3 regions of the Pantoea sp. X-Soil-MYKO-1785 genome follow, and region 2 is predicted to be linked to each of the others. Evidence: predicted binding sites of a transcription regulator. Region 2 holds the regulator's gene; each other region holds the start of a gene.

Region 1 (6,008 bases), 3.1 Mb from region 2:
GAGGGCTCAGGGTGCCGGATAGGTATAACGGCGGTGGATCGCCTCAATGCCTTCCAGGATCTCTGCATTTAACGTCAGATTGAAGCTGTCGATGTTGGTCTGCAGCTGCTCAAGCGTGGTCGCACCAAGCAGGGTGCTGGCAACAAACGGCTGCTGACGCACATAGGCCAATGCCATCTGTGACGGATCAATCTGGTGCTGGTGGGCTAACGCCACATACTCGGCAATCGCCTGCTGCGACTGCTCGCCGCTGTAGCGGGTAAAGCGACTAAACAGCGTATTACGGGCACCGGCAGGCTGCGCGCCATTCAGATACTTACCGCTCAGGGTACCGAACGCCAGGCTGGAGTAGGCCAGCAATTCAACCCCTTCATGCTGGCTGATTTCGGCCAGACCCACTTCAAAGCTGCGGTTCAGCAGGCTGTACGGATTCTGGATGCTGATGATGCGCGGCAGTTCATGCTTCTCCGCCAGTTGCAGATAGCGCATCACGCCCCATGCGGTTTCATTCGACACCCCGATATAGCGAATCTTACCGGCGCGAACCTGCTCGGTCAGCGCTTCCAGCGTCTCCAGCAGCGTCACCTGGGCGGTAGTTTCACTGTACTGATAGCCCAGCTTGCCAAAGTAGTTGGTCTGACGCTGCGGCCAGTGCAGCTGATAAAGATCGATATAGTCGGTATTCAGGCGTTTCAGGCTGGCATCCAGCGCTTCACGGATGTTCTTGCGGTCCAGCGCCATGTTAGGGCGAATCGACGCATCATTACCGCGCGACGGGCCCGACACTTTGCTGGCCAGAATGATTTTGTCACGGCTGCCGCGCTGCTTCAGCCAGCTGCCAATGTACTGTTCGGTCAGACCCTGGGTTTCCGGACGCGGTGGTACCGGATACATTTCGGCGGTATCAATAAAATTAATGCCGGAACGAATAGCCAAATCCAGCTGGGCATGGGCGTCGGCTTCACTGTTCTGCTCGCCAAACGTCATGGTGCCCAACCCCAGCTGACTCACTTCCAGCGTGCTATGGGGAATACGATGATAGTGCATTGCCAGCTTCCTTTTCTTTATGGAATGGAATGTTGTGTCCTCAGGGACTATAGCGCGAGCAATGGCGGGGAAGGAAGGGGGAAAAGTCGGGGAAATCGCCTGCCAGTGGGGAATCTGTGGCAGGCGAGACAATTTCGCACTTAGCGTTCAATGATGGTCGAAACCTCATCGCCGTTAATCTGTACTGCGTGACCCGACTGATCGGTGTACTGCACCAGCCCGGTCTCTTTATCAATGGTCGGCTTACCTTCGGTCATAATCATCCGGCCATCTTTCGTTGCCATCACATAATCAGAACTGCATCCGCTTAACATCGCTGCGGTTAGTGCCACAATGGCGATACCTGCCCATCCTTTCATCACGCCTCATCTCCACACATCATCGACTGCAAAAAGTGTAGTAATAAATCGTTTTGCCGGCCGGAGTAATCGTAGGAATCTGAAAATTTGCGGGCGAGCACGCTCGCCCTTGACATTTCTATGCGGTTTTTTTCTTACTGCGCATCAGGTTAAGGCACTCAACCGCCATTGAGAAGAACATGGCGAAATAAATGTAACCTTTTGGTACATGCACCGCGAAACTCTCCAGAATCAGGGTAAAACCGACCAGAATCAGGAAAGCTAACGCCAGCATTTTAACCGACGGATGGCGCTCAACGAACTCACCAATGCTGCGGGCAGCGAACATCATCATTAGCACCGCGATCACCACGGCCGCCATCATGATAAACAGATGATCGGAGAGGCCGATGGCGGTAATCACCGAATCCAGACTGAAAATAATATCCAGCAGCATGATCTGCACGATCGCACCGAGGAACGAATGGACGTTAGATTTTTGTTCCGCTTCGTTACCTTCGATGGTTTCGTGGATCTCCATGCTCGATTTCCACAGCAGGAACAGACCACCAGACAGCAGGATCAGATCGCGGGCAGAGAACGCATGGTCCATCAGGGTAAACAGCGGATTCGTCAACCGGGCGACCCAGGCGATAGAGGCCAGCAGGGCCAGACGCATTAACATTGCGCCCAACAAACCGATACGGCGCGCGCTGGCTTGTTGATGCTTTGGCAGTTTAGCGACCACTAACGACAGGAAAATAATGTTATCAATACCCAGTACCACCTCAAGGATGGTCAGGGTTCCCAGTGCCAGCCAGGCATTGGGATCGGCAATCCACTCAAACATACCTACATTCAATCCTAAACGAAAATTAAACGGGGATTATACGCATTGAATTTGCTTCTCTCCCACAAAATTGCGCCACATCAGATCAGAATGTCATTGTTAAAGCAGGAAGTGGCGCGCCAGCAGCGGTCCGGTAAAACTTTTTTTCAGGTAGAAACCGCGCGGTAAGGTTAGGATCGGTTGGCCGCGATCGCCAATTCCTTCGGTCAGGGCTTTACTGTTGGCTGCTTTGGGACGGATTTGCAGCCAGGCACCGTGCCGTGCCGTGATCTGCTCAACCCTGCCCAGCACGATCATATCCATCAGCTCCTCCCAGTCCTGCCGTAACATCTCATCTTCTTCCGCGTCGGGGCTCCAGAGTAACGGCGCGCCGACCCGGCGCTGCCGCAGCGGAATATCCCGCTGGCCTTCAACCGGGATCCACAACACCCGCGACAGTTTGTGTCGCACGTGGCTGTTCTGCCAGGTGACGCCACTGTTGCCGGTGAGCGGGGCGACGCAGACAAAGGTGGTTTCCAGCGGTTTGCCACTGGCATCAATCGGAATTGTTTTCAGTTCAATGCCGAGATGGGCGAAGTCCTGTTCGGCTTTGCTGCCGGCGCTGGCCCCGAGATGCAATTCCAGCAGCATACCGACCCAGCCTTTATCGCGTTTCAGATCGGCAGGCATCGTCAGGCCCGCCCGTTCGGCCAGCGTTTCCAGCGTTAACCCGGCTAAATCCTCTGCCCTGGCCAGCAGGGTGGCTTCATCTTCAGGCGGTGCTGGCAGGTAGTTCATATTAATGACTCGCAGTGCTCAAAAAATGTACAGGATGTTGCACAGTGGGTTTACCCGAAATATTCACCGTGCTGAGCGGGGATAATAACATGATAGATCGTGCTTTTTTTACTGATTGACCCTGGCAATATTATGGGACGCTTCAGGTTATCCCAACTTACTCGCAACAATGAACAGGATCTCATACCGGGTTATCCACAGAAAAATGGGATAACCGGCCTGACTGTGCGGTACTGGTTCCATTTACAGCCTTGACTTTCGCACTTTTGGGCATAATTTGCCCGCTCTGGCCTAAGGCTGAGCGATTCGTTGTGGATAAGATGCTGGCTGGTTAAAATTCGCTCAACTGTAAGGGGGGAACAGTTTTATCGGTCGATTAGCCGAGCCGGGATTTATCAGTTAGCTTGTTTTCATTATAATAATCATGATGATAATAAATTTTCCTTTTTTGGTATCACAGACGCATCCCGCAAGGTTATTCAGTTAACTCCCGCGTTCTGCACAAAGCTATCCACAGAAAAGGTGAATAAGATCGACTTTTCTGGCTGCGATTGTTTATAACTAGCGGCTTCTCTGTGAGTTATCCCGAAGTTTTGCGCTTAACACCCCGTGAATCCAGTGGTTTACCGCCTGTAAGGAGTGTGAAACAATCAGGCTATTCAAATTTAGCTTTGAGGTAGTCCGGTGATCGATGATGATGGCTACCGCCCGAATGTTGGTATCGTAATTTGTAACAGGCAGGGACAAGTGTTATGGGCCAGGCGCTTTGGACAGCACTCCTGGCAATTTCCTCAGGGAGGCATCAATCCCGGTGAAACCGCTGAACAGGCGATGTATCGCGAACTGTTCGAAGAAGTAGGGTTACACCGTAAAGATGTTCGAATACTTGCATCTACCCGTAACTGGTTGCGCTACAAGTTGCCAAAACGTTTGGTGCGTTGGGACACAAAGCCGGTATGTATCGGCCAGAAACAAAAGTGGTTTCTTCTGCAGTTAATGTCTAATGACGCGGATATCAATGTGCAGCACAGCAGCACGCCTGAGTTCGACGGCTGGCGCTGGGTGAGCTTCTGGTATCCGGTGCGTCAGGTTGTCTCCTTCAAGCGCGACGTCTATCGTCGGGTAATGAAGGAATTCGCTGGCGTGGTGATGTCTATGCAGGAGAGTGCGGGGCAGCGAAACAATCCTGCCCATCGACGTAAGAGAGGATAGGCCACGCCCTTTATGCTCACTCAGTTGCGCGAAATTGTAGAAAAAGTGGCGAGTGCGCCGCGTCTGAATGAAGCACTCGACATTCTGGTCAATGAGATCTGTCTGGCGATGGAAACGGAAGTCTGTTCCGTTTACCTCGCCGATCACGATCGTCGCTGCTATTACCTGATGGCGACGCGCGGACTGAAAAAGCCGCGCGGCCGCACCGTGACGCTGGCGTTTGACGAAGGCATTGTCGGGTTAGTCGGCCGTCTGGCCGAGCCGATCAACCTTGCTGACGCGCAGAGTCACCCCAGCTTTAAATATATCCCCGCAGTTAAAGAGGAGCGCTACCGCTCCTTCCTCGGCGTGCCTGTTATCAGCCGTCGCCAGTTGCTTGGCGTGCTGGTGGTTCAGCAGCGTGAACATCGCCAGTTCGACGAGAGTGAAGAATCGTTTCTGGTGACGCTGGCTACCCAGATGGCGGCGCTGCTGTCGCAATCGCAGATGGGCCAGCTGTTTGGCCAGTTCCGACAGACCCGGGTGCGCGCGATTGCGGCAGCACCGGGTGTGGCGGTGGCGCCGGGCTGGGTCGATGAGACGCAGCCGCTGCTCGATCAGGTTTCCGCCGCGTCCACGCTGGACGTTCAGCGCGAACGTGAACGCCTGTCGCTCGCCATGAGCGAGGCCGCCAGTGAGTTCCGCCGCTTCAGTAAACGATTTAGCGCCAGCGTGCAGAAAGAGAGCGCGGCGATCTTCGACCTTTACTCGCATCTGTTAACCGATGCCCGGCTGAAAAAAGATCTGTTCGATGAGATCGAACGCGGATCGGTGGCGGAGTGGGCGGTTAAACAGGTAATCGAGAAGTTTGCCGAACAGTTCGCCCGGCTGACCGACAGCTATCTGCGCGAACGCGCAGGCGATCTGCGGGTGCTCGGTCAGCGGCTGCTATTTCACCTTGATGATTCGCTGGTGGGCACCAATGCCTGGCCGGAGCGCTTCGTGCTGGTGGCCGATGAGCTGACCGCCACCTCGCTGGCTGAACTGCCGCACGAACGGCTGGCTGGGGTAGTGGTGCGCGATGGCGCGGCCAACTCCCACGCGGCGATCCTGACGCGCGCTATGGGTATCCCGACGGTGATGGGCGCCGATATTCTGCCGCATCAGCTGAATAAACGGCTGCTGATCGTCGATGGTTACCGTGGCGAGCTGTTAATCGATCCCGAACCGGTGCTGGTGCAGGAGTATCAGCGTCTGATCAGCGAAGAAAATGCGCTGAGCAAGATGGCGGAAGGGGTCGTCGATCAACCAGGTGAGCTGAAAAGCGGCGAGCGCATACAGGTGATGCTCAATGCCGGTTTAAGTCCGGAGCATGAACAGGCGCTGGGCAGTTGGGTTGACGGCATCGGTCTTTATCGTACCGAAATTCCCTTCATGCTGCAGAATGGCTTCCCGTCAGAAGAGGAGCAGGTGGCGCAGTATCAGGGCATGTTGCAGCTGTTTCACAACAAGCCCGTCACGCTGCGCACCCTCGATGTCGGGGCAGATAAACAGCTGCCCTACATGCCGATCAGTGAAGAAAATCCCTGTCTGGGCTGGCGCGGCATCCGCCTGACGCTTGACCAGCCGGAAATTTTTCTGGTGCAGGTCCGGGCGATGCTGCGGGCGAATGCGGCATCCGGCAATCTCAGTATTCTGCTGCCGATGATCAGTCATATTGATGAAATCGACGAAGCGAAACGGCTGATCGACCGCGCCGGTCGTGAAGTAGAAGAGATGCTGGGCTATGCCATCCCCGCGCCGCG
Region 2 (6,008 bases):
TGATGCGCTGTGGGGACGCCGCTCGCGTCTGCGGCTGTCCGGCAAACCGCTGCTGCTGACGGAACTGTTTTTACCGGCTTCACCGCTTTATCGCGATCTGGCCTGAGGAAATCTGTGGTGGAAAAGAGCTTACACATCAATAAATGGCAGGCCTATAGCCGCCTGATGCGCATTGATAAGCCGATCGGCACCCTGTTGCTGATGTGGCCCACCCTGTGGGCCTTATGGCTGGCTGATATGGCGATCCCGCCGCTTCCGGTGCTGCTGGTGTTTGTTGCCGGCGTTTTCGTGATGCGCGCCGCCGGCTGCGTCATTAACGACTTTGCTGACCGTAAGGTGGATGGGCATGTTGAGCGGACCAGGCATCGGCCTTTAGCCAGCGGCGCGGTCAGTGCCAGAGAAGCCAAACTGCTGTTCGCCGGGCTGGCGCTGGTGGCGTTTGCGCTGGTGCTGACCATGAATCTGATGACGATACTGCTTTCGGTGGTCGGTCTGGCGCTCGCCTGGGTTTATCCGTTTATGAAACGCTATACCCATCTGCCGCAGGTGGTGCTGGGGGCCGCGTTTGGCTGGGCGATTCCGATGGCCTGGGCGGCAGTTAGTGAGTCCTTACCTTTGGTCTGCTGGCTGGTATTCTTCGCCAACATTTGCTGGACGGTGGCCTATGACACCCAGTACGCGATGGTGGATCGCGACGATGACCTGAAGATTGGCGTTAAGTCGACCGCGATTCTGTTTGGCCGTTTCGACAAGCTGATAATCGGCCTGCTGCAACTGGCAACGCTGCTGCTGATGGCGTGGGTTGGCATGTTGCTGCAGCTCAACGTGGCGTTTTACGGGACGCTACTGCTGGCGGCTGGCCTGTTTATTTACCAGCAAACGCTGATCGCCCGGCGTGAACGCCCGGCCTGCTTTAAAGCCTTCCTCAACAACAACTATGTCGGGCTGGTGCTGTTCCTCGGTGTGTTGATGAATACCCCGCCGTTTAGCCAACTGTGGTAATCGACAGGCCAGACGGGTTTGCGGGGCGCTGAAATGCTATCCGATGCGATTCAGCGTGACGGAACTCAGCGTACAGTTCAGGCAATTCGTCAGGCAGGAGAAGGTTCCGGCACAGATAGTCAGGCAGGAAAGGGTGCAGTTGCAGCGCAGCATCGTTCAGGCACAAAAAAGGCGACCTCACGGGGTCGCCTTTTTACTGCGCAGGGCATTTAGTCGTGGGCCACGGCGCTTTCGATGGTCATGCGTACATCGCTGGTGACCAGATCGGCCAGAATGTGCCATGTTGCCAGGGTCTGCGCGACATCTGCATCACCGCTGTCGCTGATATAACCTTCATCGCGCAGCGTCAGAACCAGTGAGGTGAAGACCGCTTTATCGAAAAACTCCGGCGCGTTGATACCGTGCAGCACTGACAGACGTTGCGCCAGTGTGCGGCTCTCTTTCTCCAGCGTCCCGCGGTTAATGGCCGGTTTGGCGCTGAGAATAGAGAAGGTAATGGCATAGCGCTGGAGCGTTTCACGCACGCCGGCCGCCAGCAGTTGCAGCGTACGGTAGCGCGCCGCGGTAAAGCGCAGCTGACCAGCCTCAAGCGTAATCAGTCCCTGACGCGCCAGCTCCTGACAGAGTTCGGTCAGCAGTTGCGGCAGCTCATCGGTCTGCCAGCGCAGGAACAGTTCGCTCTTCAGCATCGGGTAGATCAGACTCACCTGGCGCAACAACTCGGCTTCGCTCATGGTCTGATGCTGCTGCACAATAGCGGCAATCAGCGACGGCATCACCAGCATGTGGTGAATGTTGTTGCGATAGTAGGTCATCAGCACCGCCTGCTCACGTGGCAGGATGATGATGTCGCCAATGCTGTCTTTCTCGCTCTCAAACTTATTCATGCCCATCGCATGATCCAGCAGCGCCTCTGCGGAGAGATCGGGCACCGTGGCGTTGGCTGAATAAGGCACGTTACGCAGCAGCTGGGTATAGCACTCAAGCTGCTCAATCAGCTGTTCGCGGGTTAGTGAGCGCTGACGTGAGGCGAGTAGCGCGGTGACGCACAGGTTCATGGCGTTGGCCGCACCCGCTTCATTGATACGTACCATTAAGCTCGCCGCAATGTCGTTCACGGTAGGGGTTAACCAGCTTGGACGCTGCGGTTCGATAGGATCGATCGACTCACGCCATTCCGGCACCCGCTTGTTGAGATAGTTAACCAGCGGCAGCGGTTCGCCAAAGTTAACGTAGCCCTGGCCGAGGTTGCGCAGCTTACGTAAGCCATGCAGCATCTGCATGAAGCCCTCTTTCTCTTTCGCCGCACCGCGTAGCTCTTTGGCGTAGGTACCCACTTCCATCACGTGCTCATAGCCGATGTAAATCGGCACCAGGGTGATTGGGCGATTACCGCCGCGCAGCATTGCCTGCAGGGTCATGGCTAAGGTGCCGGTTTTCGGATCGAGCAGGCGACCGGTGCGTGACCGTCCTCCTTCAACAAAATATTCAACTGAGTAACCGCGGGTGAACAGCTCACCGAGATACTCACGGAACACCGTGGCATACAGTTTGTTGCCTTTGAAGGTACGACGAATAAAGAATGCGCCCAGACGACGGAAAATCGGGCCGGCTGGCCAGAAGTTGAGGTTGATACCGGCGGCAATGTGCGGCGGCACCAGTCCCTGATGATAAAGCACGTAAGAGAGCAGCAGGTAATCCATGTGGCTGCGATGGCAAGGCACATAGACGATTTCATGGCCATCCTGCGCCAGCTGACGGACTTTTTCGCCGCCATTAACGTTGATGCCCTGATAGAGCCGGCTCCAGAGCCAGCCCATGACGCGGTCGGTGACGCGAATCGCCTCATAGGAGAAGTTCGCCGCGATCTCTTCCATCATCTCAACCGCATTTTGCTGCGCTTTTTCATGGGAGATTTTTTTGCTGCGCGCTTCGTCTTCTACCGCTTTTTCAATCGCTTTGGATTGCAGCAGACGATTAAACAGATCCTGACGTGCCGGTAAGCGTGGGCCAACTGCCGCCAGCCGCTGACGGGCGAAATGAATGCGCGCCACCCGGGCCAGTTTCTGGGCGATTGATTGGTCGGTGCCGTGTTCGGTTGCCATACGGCGCAGCGAAACAGTCGGCGAGAAACGGACAAAACTGTCGCGTCCATGCCAGATTACCGCAAAGAATTTCTGCACACCGTTCAGCACCCGCAGGTGCGGCGTATCTTCGCCCTGAACCTCACGGCCTGGCGCCCGGCCAAACATCACCGTCACCGGCAGCATCTGGATATCCAGCTTGGGATTATTGCGGTGCAGGTCCAGGTAATCGTGAAAGATTTTCACCGATTCAACGCTGGGGACAAAATAGGGGAACACACGCGGGCCATCGTGGATAAAAACGTGGCGCGGCAGCAGCGAACCATCAATCTCCAGCGGAGAAAGCGGGTCGGGCAGATGATGCCGCAGGCACTGCGCGCGTAAAGTCAGTAAGTCCGCCTTCGAATCGTAAGGCAAAACGTACATAATGGGCCGGGTCGGGTCCAGACCATGTTCAGAAACGGGATCGGCCGGAATGGCCTTACTCTTTACCAAAAAGGACAATGGTAAATTCAGTAATTTGTAATAAAGTTTACGCCAACCTGACATAGACAACATGAAGCCTCTTGTTAGCAAAGCGCCGCAAGCATACCAGAAAGCGCAGCGAAGATCTGTGGTGGTGCCAATTGCACGCAGCCCAGACATTGACGTCAATCCGATGAAAGGGTTCCACTTACTATGGCAAATAATGCCACCGGTTTTGTAAGAATAGTGAAAGCCGCAGGTTATTCATGGCAGGGCCTGCGCGCCGCCTGGCAACACGAAGCCGCTTTCCGCCAGGAGGCGCTGGCCGCGCTGGCCGCCATTATTGTCGCCTGCTGGCTGGATGTCGATATCGTCTCCCGCATTCTGATGATTGGCGCTGTGGTGCTGGTGGTCATTGTCGAAATCCTCAACAGCGCCATTGAGGCGGTAGTGGATCGTATCGGTCAGGAGCGCCACCCTTTGGCCGGACGGGCCAAGGATATGGGCTCCGCGGCGGTGCTGATCAGCATCTTACTGGCACTGTTTGTCTGGATCGCGCTGCTTTGGTCGCATTTGCGATAAGCCTTCCACAACGCGTCAGATGGCGCGTTTTGCCTGAGAATCGGTTTCCATTTCACCAATACCTGTATATACTCACAGCGACTGTATAAACAACCAGGGGGCGGGATGAAAGCATTAACCAGCAGGCAGCAGCAGGTCTATGACCTGATTCGCGACCATATTACTCAAACGGGCATGCCGCCTACGCGTGCAGAAATTGCCGCGCAGCTGGGTTTCCGCTCGCCGAACGCGGCAGAAGAGCATCTTAAGGCACTGGCACGTAAAGGGGTGATTGAGATTGTTTCTGGCGCCTCACGCGGTATTCGCCTGTTGATGGAAGAAGAAGCGTCTGAAGGTCTGCCGTTGATTGGCCGGGTTGCTGCCGGTGAGCCGATCATGGCGCAGGAGCACATCGAAACCCATTACAAAGTGGATCCGGGCCTGTTCAAACCTTCTGCTGATTTTCTGCTGCGCGTCAGTGGAATGTCGATGAAAGATATCGGGATTATGGATGGCGACCTGCTCGCAGTACATAAAACCCAGGACGTGCGTAATGGCCAGGTTGTGGTGGCCCGCATTGATGATGAAGTAACGGTTAAACGCTGGAAGAAGCAGGGTGCTATTGTGCATCTGCTGCCTGAAAACAGTGATTTTGAGCCAATTATCGTCGATACGCGCGCTCAGTCGCTGACGGTCGAAGGTCTGGCGGTCGGTGTGGTTCGCAACGGCGAATGGCTCTGAGTCTGACATAACCACGCATTCGTAGCGTCTGATGCTATTCTGTCTGCCCTAATTTTGTCGCTGCTGCTCCCCTCTCTGCAGCGGCACCGAGCACGGAACTGCGAATGCGTTTTTTAACGGCTACCGACAAAAACCTCTGGCGGCTGGCGCTGCCGATGATCCTTTCTAACATCACCGTTCCTTTACTGGGAGTGGTCGATACTGCTGTCATTGGTCACCTCGACAGCCCGGTCTATCTTGGCGGGGTTGCGGTCGGTACGACAATCACCAGTTTCCTCTTCATGCTGCTGCTGTTCCTTCGAATGAGTACCACCGGCCTGACGGCGCAGGCTTTTGGTGCCGGCGATAAATTGGCACTGGCACGTGCGCTGACCCAGCCTTTAATCATTGCGCTGCTGGCTGGCGTGCTGTTCGTCTGCCTGCGTTCGCCAATCGCTGCGTTGGCGACCGATCTGATTGGCGGCGATGCCAGCGTTCTGCAACAGGCGACGCTGTTTATTCAGATCCGCTGGCTGAGTGCGCCCGCCACTCTGGCAAATCTGGTGATCCTTGGCTGGCTGCTGGGCGTGCAGTACGCGCGTGCGCCGGTCATCCTGCTGGTGATCGGCAATCTGGTCAATATTGTACTCGATCTGTGGCTGGTGATGGGCCTGCACTGGGGTGTGGCAGGCGCGGCAACCGCGACCGCACTGGCAGAGTATATAACGCTGGCCGTCGGTGCGGTGATGGTCTGGCGGGTATTGAAACTGCGTGGCATCACCCCGGCAATGCTGAAGCAGAGCTGGCGCGGTGACATGAAGCGGCTGCTGCGTCTTAATCGCGACATTATGCTGCGTTCGTTAATGCTGCAGCTCTGTTTTGCCTCGCTGACGGTGCTGGGCGCACGCATCGGTCCGCAGGTGGTGGCGGTGAACGCGGTATTGCTGATGTTTATCACCTTTACCGCCTATGCGCTGGATGGTTTTGCCTACGCGGTTGAAGCCTTCGCCGGTGAGGCGCATGGTGCGAAGGATGGCAGCCGGCTGCTGCGCGTCTGGCACTCTGCCTGCCGACAGGCGCTGGTGGTGGCCTTGCTGTTCTCATTGATTTATGCGTGTTTCGGTTCGCACATCGTGGCGCTGCTGACCTCGATCGAACAGCTGCAACAGGCGGCCG
Region 3 (6,008 bases), 970 kb from region 2:
CGCGGCGATCTGACACGGTCATCACCGCAATCTGTAACGCCTGAAATTCGCTGACTGGTTTGCCCATAACGCCTCCTGAAATTAACCGCCAATATAAGAAAGATTTTGCGTGATGCCGGTGTTGCCCTGATGCAGAAAATGGGTCTGCTTTTTCTGCCCGAGGCTACTGGCAATGCGCGCCTGCAGTTCCGCTTGCTGATCGTCAGAGGCCAGCAGATCCCGCAGCGGCACGCCACCGTCGCCAAACAGGCAGAGGTGCAGATTGCCCTGCGCCGAGACGCGCAGACGGTTGCAGCTGGCACAAAAATCTTTGGCATAGGGCATTATCAGGCCGATCTCACCGACATAATCGGGATGGTAAAACACCTGGGCCGGGCCGTCGCTGCGGCCGCTCTCCCGCCGCTGCCAGCCCTGCGCAATCAGCTGGTCACGGATCACCGTGCCGGAGACGTGCTGCTGGCGAAACAGCGTTCCGCCGTCACCGGTTTCCATCAGTTCGATGAAGCGCAGCTGAATCGGACGGGTACGGATCCAGTCGAGGAAGGTGGCCAGATTACGGCTATTGAGATCGCGCATCAGCACGCTATTGACTTTCACCTGCTGAAAACCGGCGTCAAAGGCGGCGTCGATGCCCGCCATCACCTGATGGAATTTATCCTGACCGGTAATGGCGTGGAACTGACGGGCATCAAGGCTGTCGACGCTGACGTTCAGTGCGGTTAATCCCGCCTCACGCCACTGCTTCACGTCGCGCGCCAGCCGGTAACCGTTGGTGGTGACGGCGATATGACGCACCGAGCGGTTCTCACGCACCGCCGCGATAATGTCGGTAAAATCGCGGCGCAGCGACGGCTCGCCGCCGGTCAGCCGCACTTTTTCCGTGCCGGCCGCGGCGAAAGCCCGCGTCACGCGGCGGATTTCATCCAGAGAGAGAAAGCTTTTGTTGCGAATGCCGTGCGGCTTGTAGCCATCGGGCAGACAGTAGGTACAGCGGAAGTTACACACATCCGTGACCGACAGGCGCAGGTAATAGAACTTACGCGCGTATGCATCAGTAAATTGTGACACCAGAACACCTTTCCAGATTGGGAGATGCAGTCATTTCTTCCTGCACCCTGGTAGCTCAATGGCTACGGCCTGACTCCCCTATCCGCAGACGTAGGCAATCAGGCTAGAGTGTACGCTGACCCGTTGATCAGCGCGGTTAATCAAGATGGTAGCGCGATTTACGCGACTCTTCCATTCGCCGTTTTCGTTATATATTCTGATACATATCGAATTTTCACCGCATTTTCGCTACAGGATACGGTAAAATGCGTTTCAGATTTTGACGCAAGTCATCCGCGCGGGTTTAGCGTTTAGAGCGACGTCACGCGAGACGATGTTAAGGAGAAGTATGAATCGCACACTGGCCGACCTCGATCGCGTGGTGGCACTGGGTGGCGGACATGGCTTAGGCCGCGTGATGTCTGCCCTGTCGCCGCTCGGCTCACGCCTCACCGGCATTGTAACCACCACCGATAATGGCGGATCAACCGGCCGTATTCGCCGCTCAGAAGGCGGCATCGCCTGGGGCGATATGCGTAACTGCCTTAACCAGCTGATCGCCGAACCGAGCGTGGCTTCAGCGATGTTTGAGTATCGCTTTGCCGGGAACGGCGAACTGGCCGGACACAACCTTGGCAACCTGATGCTGAAAGCGCTCGATCACCTGAGCGTGCGTCCACTGGAAGCGATCAATATCATTCGTAACCTGCTGAAGGTCGATGCCTTTTTGATTCCGATGTCGGAGCAACCGGTGGATCTGGTGGCGCTCGATGTGGAAGGCAACATGGTTTACGGCGAAACCGCGATTGATGAGATGAAACAGCCGCCGCAGGAGATGATGTTGCATCCCAACGTCCAGCCGACGCGGGAAGCGCTGGATGCGATTGGCGAAGCGGATTTAATCCTGATCGGGCCAGGCAGCTTTTACACCAGCCTGATGCCGATTCTGCTGATGGAAGAGATGGCGCAGGCTCTGCGCCGGACGCCCGCCACCATGGTCTTTATCGGCAATCTGGGACGCGAACTCAGCCCGGCGGCAGCCAGCCTGACGGTCGCCGACAAACTGGCGATGATGGAGCGCTACATTGGCAAACGGGTAATTGACGCGATTGTGGTCAGTCCCTCCGCCGACATCAGTCAGGTGGATAACCGGCTGATCGTCCGCGAGCCGCTGGAGGCCGCCGATATCAAATATCGTCACGACCGCCAGCTGCTGCGGGTGGCGCTGGAACACGCCATTCAGGGCTTTAGCTGAGTTATGAGGTGGCAATAAACAGCGTGCGCAGCTCATGCAGCTGATCGCGCACGCTGGCCGCCTGTTCGAACTCCAGGTTCTGCGCATGTTGCTGCATCTGCCCTTCCAGCTCGTGGATCTTTTTCTGCAGGGCCTGCGGCGACAGCGCCAGGTAATCCGCTTCGGCCTCGGCCGCACCGCGACGGGCGGGTTTGGCTTTGCCCCGGGTTTTCACCACGTTGTTGCCCAGTTCCAGAATATCGGTAATTTTCTTATTCAGGCCCTGCGGCACAATGCCGTTCTCTTCATTGTACTGCTGCTGCTTCTCGCGGCGGCGTTCGGTCTCTTCAATCGCCCGCGCCATTGACGGGGTAATTTTATCGCCGTAGAGAATCGCCTTGCCGTTGATATTACGCGCCGCACGACCGATGGTCTGAATCAGTGAGCGTTCGGAGCGCAGGAAGCCCTCTTTATCCGCGTCCAGAATCGCCACCAGCGACACTTCCGGCATATCCAGCCCCTCACGCAGTAAGTTAATGCCCACCAGCACATCAAACTCACCCAGACGTAAATCGCGGATAATTTCCATGCGTTCAACGGTATCAATATCGGAGTGCAGGTAACGCACTTTCTCACCGTGCTCTTCCAGATATTCGGTCAGATCTTCCGCCATACGCTTGGTCAGCACCGTCACTAGCACACGTTCATTGATCGCCACCCGCTGACGGATCTCCGACAGCAGATCGTCGACCTGGGTCGCCACCGGACGCACTTCGAGAATCGGGTCGAGCAGCCCGGTAGGACGCACCACCTGGTCGATCACTTCGCTGCCCGATTTTTCCAGCTCATATTTACCCGGCGTGGCCGACACGTAGATAGTCTGGGGTGCCAGTGCTTCAAACTCTTCAAACTTCATCGGACGGTTATCCAGCGCCGACGGCAAACGGAAACCGTACTCCACCAGCGTCTCTTTACGCGCCCGGTCGCCTTTATACATGCCGCCAATCTGCGGGATGGTGACGTGCGATTCGTCGACCACCAGCAGGCCATCGGCTGGCAGATAGTCAAACAGCGTTGGTGGCGCTTCGCCTGGTCCGCGCCCGGAAAGATAGCGCGAATAGTTTTCGATGCCGGAGCAGTAGCCCAGCTCGCCCATCATCTCCAGGTCAAACTGGGTACGCTGGGTAATACGCTGCTCTTCCAGCAGTTTATTGTTCTCCAGCAGCACCCGACGGCGATCCGCCAGTTCCAGTTTGATATCTTCCATCGCCTGCAGAATGCGCTCACGCGGCGTCACGTAGTGCGTTTTCGGGTAGATGGTAAAGCGCGGCACCACCGAGTCAATCTGGCCGGTGAGTGGGTCAAACAGCGACAGGCGCTCTACTTCTTCGTCGAACAGTTCAACGCGCAGGGCGATATCGTCCGATTCGGCCGGGAAGATGTCGATCACTTCGCCGCGCACCCGGAACGTACCGCGCTGGAACGCCTGATCGTTGCGGGTGTACTGCAGCTCCGACAGTCGGCGCAGAATGCTGCGCTGGTCGATAATCATGCCGCGGGTCAGGTGCAGCATCATTTTCAGGTAGAGATCGGGATCGCCCAGACCGTAGATCGCCGAAACCGAGGCGACCACAATCACATCGCGCCGCTCCAGCAGCGCTTTGGTCGCCGACAGACGCATCTGCTCAATGTGTTCGTTAACCGAGGCATCCTTTTCGATAAAGGTGTCGGAGCTCGGCACATAGGCTTCCGGCTGGTAGTAGTCGTAGTAAGAGACGAAAAATTCTACTGCGTTATCCGGGAAAAACTCCTTCATTTCACCGTACAACTGCGCCGCCAGCGTTTTGTTGGGCGCTAAAACCATGGTTGGACGGTTGAGATCGGCAATCACGTTGGCGACGGTGAAGGTTTTCCCCGAGCCGGTTACGCCTAATAAGGTCTGGTGGGCCAGTCCATCTTCCAGCCCCTCTTTCAGACGACGAATCGCCTCTGGCTGATCGCCAGAAGGTTTGAAAGCGGAATTCAATTTAAAGGCTTTACTCATGAATGCAGTTCCTGCTGAAGAAGTCGGCGGGCAGCCCACTATTTTACTCTGCTATGGTGATTTTGCCAGAAAATAATACTGGATATAAAAACAGTATTAAGGCAGAGTGATCGTCACTGTCGGGATACTTTTTCACCGTCGATTGCCGCTTGCTTCATCGCACAGGCCGTTGCGCAAGGTTATCCCCAGGCGGGGATCGGATTTAACATTTGTCAATAGACCGTCACAAAATTACAGTTCGATGAACTGACAGATAATTCGCAGGCTTGTTTTTTAATAAGCAGTTGAATTTACTGACTTATGTCTAAAAGCCCAGAATCTCGACATTATGTAACCAGGCCGCGTATTTCCTCGCTTCCAACCTGTTTTCATTACCTAATGCACAAGGTTATCCACAGGAATGGTGGATAAGTGATGGCAGCCCCGCCGCCATCGGCTGTGTATAATTTTTCCCTGCCGCTCGGGTTCGCTAAAAATAATTTTTTTTCCGCTAAATTTAGCCGCTGTCGCTGCACTATTGTTCTGCTTTTTTTACCAGTTTCTTTACTCCGCCCGCTAATCCGCTACATTAGCTGCCCATTCTTAATCAGAATAGCTGCCTCGTCATCGTCCCTCTGCACCAGAAACGCCGCCCGCTGGCACTACAAAAGTGCAGCAATGTTATCACCGGTTGAAATTGATAAGCACTGCTCATCTTTTAGCGCCGCCGCACCGCGCTACTGGCTGAAAAAAGTCTGCGGTGGGATCTGGCCTGGGAATTGCAAGAATGGGTGGCGTCATCGCGCCACAAGCGCACTGTACTGCAAGGGGAGCATGCCCTTGCTGATAACTTGTTTGCCAGACGACACAGAGCGGAAGCATTCAGGCTAATGATCGGGAAGGAGAGTGTCAGATGCTGAGTTTACGTTCGGTAAATCAATTTTACGGTCAAAATCATATTCTGTGGGATGTCGATCTCGATCTGTCGCCTGGCACCTGCACCGGCGTTCTCGGCCGGCCCGGGATGGGGAAAACCACCCTGGTGAACTGCATCATGGGCAGGCTGCCGATCAACAGTGGATCGATCTCCTGGAAAGAGGATGGCTCACCGCCCGCCGACCTGCTGCTGCAACCGGCGGAGCAGCGGGCGCAGATGGGGATTGGCTATGTGCCGCAGGGTCGCCATATTTTTACCCAGATGAGCGTGGAAGATAATTTGCTGATCGCCCTGCTGGCCGGGGCAAATCAGGCTGACCGCCATCGCGCCATCCCCGAAATGGTGTTTGACCTGTTTCCGGCGCTCTATTCGCTGCGGCAGCAGCGCAGCGGCGATCTGCCGATCGATCAACAGCAGCAGCTGGCCCTGGCGCGGGCGCTGGTGTTGCAGCCTAAGCTGCTAATTCTGGATGAGCCGACCGACGGGATGTCACCGTGGCTGGAGGAGGAGATGGGGAATCTGATTCGCCGCCTGAATCTCGACTACGGCCTGACCATCCTGCTGCTGGAGCAGCGACTGTCGCTGATACGCCGCGTGGCGGACTATTTTCTGCTGTTGCATCGCGGGCGTAACGTGGCGCAGGGCAAAATGGCGCAGCTGGATGATCACACCGTCAACAAATGGCTGACGGTGGCCTGAGACTTTAGTCAGGTAAGGTCAGATACTGGCCACAGCTGTCCAGTTGCGCTGCCCCGGTCAGATACGGA

What was found. Region 2 encodes LexA, which represses DNA repair genes until DNA is damaged. Its sites were predicted from a motif close to TNCTGTATGTACATACAGNA; they were not measured.
Region 1: the regulator LexA is predicted to act here: its motif matches at 3,244-3,263, upstream of mutH (DNA mismatch repair endonuclease MutH).
Region 3: the regulator LexA is predicted to act here: its motif matches at 4,402-4,421, upstream of uvrB (excinuclease ABC subunit UvrB).

What each region holds. Positions count from the first base shown of each region.
Region 1 covers NZ_AP036000.1:3,371,898-3,377,905, reverse strand. Annotated here, with positions in the region: gene AC6I8D_RS15965 (NADP(H)-dependent aldo-keto reductase) at 7-1,047, opposite strand; gene AC6I8D_RS15960 (YgdI/YgdR family lipoprotein) at 1,188-1,406, opposite strand; gene AC6I8D_RS15955 (TerC family protein) at 1,525-2,235, opposite strand; gene mutH (DNA mismatch repair endonuclease MutH) at 2,335-3,012, opposite strand; gene rppH (RNA pyrophosphohydrolase) at 3,697-4,224, shown strand; gene ptsP (phosphoenolpyruvate--protein phosphotransferase) at 4,237-6,008, shown strand, end outside.
Region 2 covers NZ_AP036000.1:286,957-292,964, forward strand. Annotated here, with positions in the region: gene ubiC (chorismate lyase) at 1-106, shown strand, start outside; gene ubiA (4-hydroxybenzoate octaprenyltransferase) at 118-1,002, shown strand; gene plsB (glycerol-3-phosphate 1-O-acyltransferase PlsB) at 1,212-3,635, opposite strand; gene AC6I8D_RS01290 (diacylglycerol kinase) at 3,765-4,133, shown strand; gene lexA (transcriptional repressor LexA) at 4,239-4,853, shown strand; gene dinF (MATE family efflux transporter DinF) at 4,958-6,008, shown strand, end outside.
Region 3 covers NZ_AP036000.1:1,253,211-1,259,218, reverse strand. Annotated here, with positions in the region: gene moaB (molybdenum cofactor biosynthesis protein B) at 1-67, opposite strand, end outside; gene moaA (GTP 3',8-cyclase MoaA) at 82-1,068, opposite strand; molybdenum cofactor riboswitch at 1,058-1,191, opposite strand; gene AC6I8D_RS05865 (gluconeogenesis factor YvcK family protein) at 1,397-2,302, shown strand; gene uvrB (excinuclease ABC subunit UvrB) at 2,304-4,325, opposite strand; gene AC6I8D_RS05855 (ABC transporter ATP-binding protein) at 5,218-5,940, shown strand; gene bioD (dethiobiotin synthase) at 5,945-6,008, opposite strand, start outside.